Regions from separate parts of the Vagococcus sp. JNUCC 83 genome, predicted to be linked through region 1. Evidence: a T-box and tRNA genes for the amino acid it is inferred to sense, from the RefSeq annotation. Region 1 holds a T-box; the other holds one or more tRNA genes.

Region 1 (3,386 bases):
TTTTTCATAACTAAAACGCATGTCTTGACCTGGTGTTGAACCATTTGATAAGAACCAACGCAAAGCGTCTGCCCCGTATTGATCAATCACATCCATTGGATCAATCCCATTACCAAGAGATTTACTCATCTTACGTCCATCTTCCGCACGAATCAACCCGTGAATCAACACATTATTAAATGGTCTTTCACCAGTAAATTCTAAACTTTGGAAAATCATGCGACTTACCCAGAAGAAGATAATGTCATAACCTGTTACTAAAGTATTGGTTGGGAAATAGCGTTTAAAGTCATGTGATTCTGTATCAGGCCAACCCATTGTTGAAAATGGCCATAAAGCTGAGCTGAACCATGTGTCTAATACATCTTCATCTTGATGCCAGTTTTCAATATCTTTAGGCGCTTCTTCTCCAACATATACTTCACCTGTTTCGTTATGATACCAAGCTGGGATACGATGTCCCCACCAAAGTTGGCGAGAGATAACCCAATCATGCACGTTTTCCATCCAAGTTAAAAATGTTTGATTAAAACGTGGTGGGTAAAAGTCTACTGCATCATCAGTTGCTTGATTTTCAACTGCTTCTTTCGCAAGTGGCGCCATTTTTACAAACCATTGAGTTGATAATCTTGGTTCAACAACCACACCTGTTCTCTCAGAATGTCCCACACTGTGAGTCATTTTTTCAATGCCTTTAAGTAATCCCAACTCATCTAAGTCTTTAATCACTTCTTTACGAGCAGTAAAACGATCCATACCGGCATATTTTCCAGCTAAATCATTCATTGTGGCATCATCATTCATCACGTTGATACGTGGTAAGTCATGACGATTACCAACCTCAAAGTCATTCGGATCATGAGCTGGCGTAATTTTTACCACACCTGTTCCAAATTCCATATCAACATATTCATCAGCAACAATTGGAATTTCTTTATCTACCAGTGGTAATATCACTGTTTTGCCAATTAAATGTTGGTAACGTTCATCTTTCGGATGGACTGCAACGGCTGTATCACCAAGCATTGTTTCTGGACGAGTTGTCGCAATTTCCAATTTTCCACTGCCATCAGCAAGTGGATAATACATATGGTAAAATGCTCCTTCGATATCTTTATGAATGACTTCAATATCAGATAACGCTGTTTTTGCTTGTGGATCCCAGTTAATAATATACTCACCACGATAGATAAGTCCTTTGTTGTAAAGTGTTACAAAGACTTTTTTCACCGCATCAGATAATCCATCATCTAGAGTGAATCTTTCTCTAGAATAATCTAGAGATAGCCCTAATTTTGCCCATTGCTCACGGATATGTCCAGCGTACTCTTCTTTCCATTCCTTTGTTGTTTCAATAAATTTTTCACGACCTAAATCATATCGTGACACACCTTCACCACGTAATTTTTCTTCTACTTTTGCTTGAGTGGCAATCCCCGCATGGTCCATACCTGGTAACCACAATGTATCAAACCCTTGCATTCTCTTTTGACGAATAATCATGTCTTGAAGGGTTGTATCCCATGCATGACCTAAGTGAAGTTTTCCTGTCACGTTTGGCGGTGGAATTACGATAGAATATGCTGGAGCACTTTCATCCCCACTTGGTTTAAATAAATCTTTTTCTAACCATTCTTTATAACGCCCTTTTTCAACAGCTTTTGGATCGAACTTTGGTGCTAAGTTATGTTGTTCATCTGTCATATACATCTCTCCTTATATTCATTTTTCAAAACAAAAAAGTCCTAAAGTTATTTCTAACTTTAGGACGATTATCTCGCGGTACCACCTATCTTATAAGCATACTAAGACGCTTATCTCTCTAGGTCATATAACGTTGACAATACGGTTCCCACTCCTAGGCTACCTTCATACTCTGCACATGGAAAACCTTTCAGCCAATGGATTTTCTTTCTTCACAGATTCAAGTACTACTCTTCCTACTCAATGTGGTTGTTTATGCCATTCATTCTACATGGGTAAATTCATTTCGTCAAACTTAGATTAACGCTTTGGCTGCTTCTAACGCTTTTTCATAGTTAGGTTCAGTCGATACTTCTGGTACAATTTCTTCATAAGTGATCACACCATCTTTGTCTAACACAAAAATTGAGCGAGCTAAGCGGTTAATTGATGGAATTAGAATGCCATATTCTTGACCAACTACACCCTCATCATCTCTTAACATCGTCATATCAACAGATTCTGCTGCACACCAATTAGCTAATTGCTCTTTGGTGTTGTTTGAAATAGTTAAAAAATATATGTCTTTGATTGTTGCTGCTTCTTTATTGAAATGTTTTGTTTGAAGCGCACAAGTTCCTGTGTCAATATCAGGGACAACACTAATAATCACTGGTTTCCCTTTTAACTCATCTAAAGAAATGACGTTATCTGATAGATCTTTTAAACTAAATAACGGTGCTTTTTCCCCAACTTTTGGTGGTGTTCCTACTAATTCTACTGGATTACCTTTTAACAATACTTCCATTACGACACATCCTTTTTTTGTATTTATTTAATTATAGTTAAATAAAGTAAAATATACAAAATAGATGCCTAGATATGCTAGATTAAATCGACATTGGCATGATTATAATTTTCATCATAATAAATTAGCGTTTGTAACTCTGTCGTTAAATCAATGTATTGAACTTGTACATGTGATGGAACTTTTAATCGTTTAGGAGCAAAATTTAAAATCGCAGTTACTCCAGCATCGACAACCTCATCTATGACTTTTTGAGCTTTACTGCTTGGAACCGTCATAATTACCGTTGTAATGCCTTCTTTTTTTACAATTTTTTTTAATTCACTCATGTCTTTAATGATTATACCATTCACTTTTTCACCTATAAGTTCTGGATTTGTATCAAATGCTGCAACGATATTTAAGTTTGTGTCACGTCTAAAGTTATTTTTTATTAACGCCTTACCTAAATTGCCAGACCCAACAAGTGCGATTCTTTTTTCAATGTCTGTTTTCAAAATATCACTAAATACTTCAATTAAATAAGGGACATCATACCCATAACCACTTCTCCCTAATTCTCCAAAATGTGAAAAGTCACGTCTGATTGTAGCTGAAGGTATTTGTATCATCTTACTAAATTCATTTGATTTAATGCGTTTCACACCAGTTTCATTTAATGTTTTTAAATATCTAAAATAGAGTGGAATTCTTTTTGTTGTTGCTTTTGGGACCATTCTCGTATTGTTGTCTTCTTCCACAGTCTATCCCTCCTAAATTGTGACAATTTTCACATTTAGTGTATCATTTTTCACAATCTTTTTCAATAACAGTTATTATTATTCTATTGACTTTTGTCGAGTATGTTTCATCAAGAGTGAATTGATGGTTTGCTTAATTCCTTCTAACCTATATG
Region 2 (3,386 bases), 310 kb from region 1:
CGGGGCTAAACATGTTACCGAAGCTGTGGATAGAACCTTTGGTTCTATGGTAGGAGAGCGTTCTAAGGGCGTTGAAGCTGGATCGTAAGGACTGGTGGAGCGCTTAGAAGTGAGAATGCCGGTATGAGTAGCGAAAGACAGGTGAGAATCCTGTCCACCGAATGACTAAGGTTTCCTGGGGAAGGCTCGTCCTCCCAGGGTTAGTCGGGACCTAAGCTGAGGCCGATAGGCGTAGGCGATGGACAACAGGTTGAGATTCCTGTACTCGTTTGTTTTGTTTGAACAATGGAGGGACACAGGAGGCTATGGGATCGTGCGACTGGAAGTGCACGTTCAAGCAACAAGTCTTGATAAGAGTTAAATGCTTTTATCTTTAAGGACGAGTTGTGATGAGTAGGGAAATAAAGTACCGAAGTCTCAATGTCACACTGTCAAGAAAAGCTTCTAGTTAGAAACAAATGACCCGTACCGCAAACCGACACAGGTAGTCGAGGAGAGAATCCTAAGGTGAGCGAGAGAACTCTCGTTAAGGAACTCGGCAAAATGACCCCGTAACTTCGGGAGAAGGGGTGCTGAACGCAAGTTCAGCCGCAGTGAATAGGCCCAAGCGACTGTTTATCAAAAACACAGGTCTCTGCAAAATCGAAAGATGACGTATAGGGGCTGACGCCTGCCCGGTGCTGGAAGGTTAAGAGGATGGGTTAGCAATAGCGAAGCTCAAAATTGAAGCCCCAGTAAACGGCGGCCGTAACTATAACGGTCCTAAGGTAGCGAAATTCCTTGTCGGGTAAGTTCCGACCCGCACGAAAGGCGTAACGATTTGGGCACTGTCTCAACGAGAGACTCGGTGAAATTTTAGTACCTGTGAAGATGCAGGTTACCCGCGACAGGACGGAAAGACCCCATGGAGCTTTACTGTAGTTTGATATTGAATGTTTGTGACATATGTACAGGATAGGTAGGAGCCGTAGAAGTCGGAACGCTAGTTTCGATGGAGGCGCTGGTGGGATACTACCCTTGTGTTATGACCATTCTAACCCGCACCACTTATCGTGGTGGGAGACAGTGTCAGATGGACAGTTTGACTGGGGCGGTCGCCTCCCAAAAGGTAACGGAGGCGCCCAAAGGTTCCCTCAGAATGGTTGGAAATCATTCGTAGAGTGCAAAGGCAGAAGGGAGCTTGACTGCGAGAGCTACAACTCGAGCAGGGACGAAAGTCGGGCTTAGTGATCCGGTGGTTCCGCATGGAAGGGCCATCGCTCAACGGATAAAAGCTACCCTGGGGATAACAGGCTTATCTCCCCCAAGAGTTCACATCGACGGGGAGGTTTGGCACCTCGATGTCGGCTCGTCGCATCCTGGGGCTGTAGTCGGTCCCAAGGGTTGGGCTGTTCGCCCATTAAAGCGGCACGCGAGCTGGGTTCAGAACGTCGTGAGACAGTTCGGTCCCTATCCGTCGCGGGCGTTGGAAATTTGAGAGGAGCTGTCCTTAGTACGAGAGGACCGGGATGGACATACCTCTGGTGTACCAGTTGTTCTGCCAAGGGCATTGCTGGGTAGCTATGTATGGACGGGATAAACGCTGAAAGCATCTAAGCGTGAAGCCCCCCTCAAGATGAGATTTCCCATTCCTTTAAGGAAGTAAGACCCCTGAAAGATGATCAGGTAGATAGGCTAGGAGTGGAAGTACAGTGATGTATGGAGCGGACTAGTACTAATCGGTCGAGGACTTAACCAAGATAGCGGTGGAAGAATATATTGATACTAACAAAACATCCAGTTTTGAGTGAATAAACACTCAACAGAAATAAAAAGTGCGGTGGCGATGGCAAGAAGGATACACCTGTAACCATGCCGAACACAGAAGTTAAGCTTCTTAGCGCCGAGGGTAGTGAAGGGTTTCCCTTTGTGAGAGTAGGACGTTGCCGTGCTTTTATTTTTATCATGATGGAGGTTTAGCTCAGCTGGGAGAGCACCTGCCTTACAAGCAGGGGGTCAGCGGTTCGATCCCGTTAACCTCCATAAGATTTGACTCGTTAGCTCAGTTGGTAGAGCATCTGACTTTTAATCAGAGGGTCACTGGTTCGAGCCCAGTACGGGTCATATATGCGGGTGTGGCGGAATTGGCAGACGCACTAGATTTAGGATCTAGCGCCTAACGGCGTGGGGGTTCAAGTCCCTTCACCCGCATTACTATATTTGCCGGCTTAGCTCAGTTGGTAGAGCATCTGATTTGTAATCAGAGGGTCGAGGGTTCAAGTCCTTTAGCCGGCATCTATAAGCGGAAGTAGTTCAGTGGTAGAACATCACCTTGCCAAGGTGGGGGTCGCGGGTTCGAACCCCGTCTTCCGCTTTTATAAGTTCTAGCCGGGGTGGCGGAACTGGCAGACGCACAGGACTTAAAATCCTGCGGTGAGTGATCACCGTACCGGTTCGATTCCGGTCCTCGGCATCAAACGTAGCGCCCATAGCTCAACTGGATAGAGTGTCTGACTACGGATCAGAAGGTTAGGGGTTCGACTCCTCTTGGGCGCGTTGTTTTAATAGTATTTATTTACGCGGTGTAGCTCAGCTGGCTAGAGCGTCCGGTTCATACCCGGGAGGTCGGGGGTTCGATCCCCTCCGCCGCGATAATTACGACCTTTGGACCTTTAGCTCAGTTGGTTAGAGCTCCCGGCTCATAACCGGGCGGTCGTAGGTTCGAGTCCTACAAGGTCCATTGTTAAAATATTATGGAGGATTACCCAAGTCCGGCTGAAGGGAACGGTCTTGAAAACCGTCAGGTGTGTAAAAGCACGCAAGGGTTCGAATCCCTTATCCTCCTTATTAATATCGCGGAGTGGAGCAGCTAGGTAGCTCGTCGGGCTCATAACCCGAAGGTCACAGGTTCAAATCCTGTCTCCGCAATAGGTTCCGTGGTGTAGGGGTTAACATGCCTGCCTGTCACGCAGGAGATCGCGGGTTCGATTCCCGTCGGGACCGTTTTAAAATTAGCGGGTGTAGTTTAGTGGTAAAACTACAGCCTTCCAAGCTGTTGTCGCGAGTTCGATTCTCGTCACCCGCTTTAAAAAGAATAGGGCCTATAGCTCAGCTGGTTAGAGCGCACGCCTGATAAGCGTGAGGTCGATGGTTCGAGTCCATTTAGGCCCATTATCAAAAATATTTTAAGTATGGCCCGTTGGTCAAGCGGTTAAGACACCGCCCTTTCACGGCGGTAACACGGGTTCGATTCCCGTACGGGTCATTTGTAACATTTTATTGTGGAGGATTACCCAAGTCCGGCTGAAGGGAACGGTCTTGAAAACCGTCAGGTGTGTAAAAGCACGCAAGGGTTCGAATCCCTTATCCTCCTTATTAATATCGCGGAGTGGAGCAGCTAGGTAGCT

What was found. A T-box is a leader RNA that pairs with one kind of tRNA and senses whether it is charged. The one in region 1 lies ahead of JNUCC83_RS08595 (valine--tRNA ligase), so its partner is inferred to be a tRNA-Val.
Region 2: it has a tRNA-Val gene. The T-box ahead of JNUCC83_RS08595 (valine--tRNA ligase) is inferred to sense a tRNA for this amino acid. The anticodon was not compared.

What each region holds. Positions count from the first base shown of each region.
Region 1 is NZ_CM132204.1:1,771,074-1,774,459, forward strand. It holds gene JNUCC83_RS08595 (valine--tRNA ligase) at 1-1,704, opposite strand, end outside; T-box leader at 1,762-1,957, opposite strand; gene tpx (thiol peroxidase) at 2,000-2,491, opposite strand; gene JNUCC83_RS08605 (redox-sensing transcriptional repressor Rex) at 2,569-3,207, opposite strand; gene JNUCC83_RS08610 (AcpB/EbpR/MafR family transcriptional regulator) at 3,310-3,386, opposite strand, start outside.
Region 2 is NZ_CM132204.1:2,079,633-2,083,018, reverse strand. It holds rRNA gene JNUCC83_RS10200 (23S ribosomal RNA) at 1-1,738, shown strand, start outside; rRNA gene rrf (5S ribosomal RNA) at 1,816-1,931, shown strand; tRNA gene JNUCC83_RS10190 (tRNA-Val) at 1,950-2,022, shown strand; tRNA gene JNUCC83_RS10185 (tRNA-Lys) at 2,031-2,103, shown strand; tRNA gene JNUCC83_RS10180 (tRNA-Leu) at 2,109-2,190, shown strand; tRNA gene JNUCC83_RS10175 (tRNA-Thr) at 2,202-2,274, shown strand; tRNA gene JNUCC83_RS10170 (tRNA-Gly) at 2,282-2,353, shown strand; tRNA gene JNUCC83_RS10165 (tRNA-Leu) at 2,367-2,452, shown strand; tRNA gene JNUCC83_RS10160 (tRNA-Arg) at 2,462-2,535, shown strand; tRNA gene JNUCC83_RS10155 (tRNA-Met) at 2,558-2,631, shown strand; tRNA gene JNUCC83_RS10150 (tRNA-Ile) at 2,646-2,719, shown strand; tRNA gene JNUCC83_RS10145 (tRNA-Ser) at 2,735-2,824, shown strand; tRNA gene JNUCC83_RS10140 (tRNA-Met) at 2,834-2,907, shown strand; tRNA gene JNUCC83_RS10135 (tRNA-Asp) at 2,910-2,982, shown strand; tRNA gene JNUCC83_RS10130 (tRNA-Gly) at 2,994-3,064, shown strand; tRNA gene JNUCC83_RS10125 (tRNA-Ile) at 3,077-3,150, shown strand; tRNA gene JNUCC83_RS10120 (tRNA-Glu) at 3,173-3,244, shown strand; tRNA gene JNUCC83_RS10115 (tRNA-Ser) at 3,263-3,352, shown strand; tRNA gene JNUCC83_RS10110 (tRNA-Met) at 3,362-3,386, shown strand, end outside.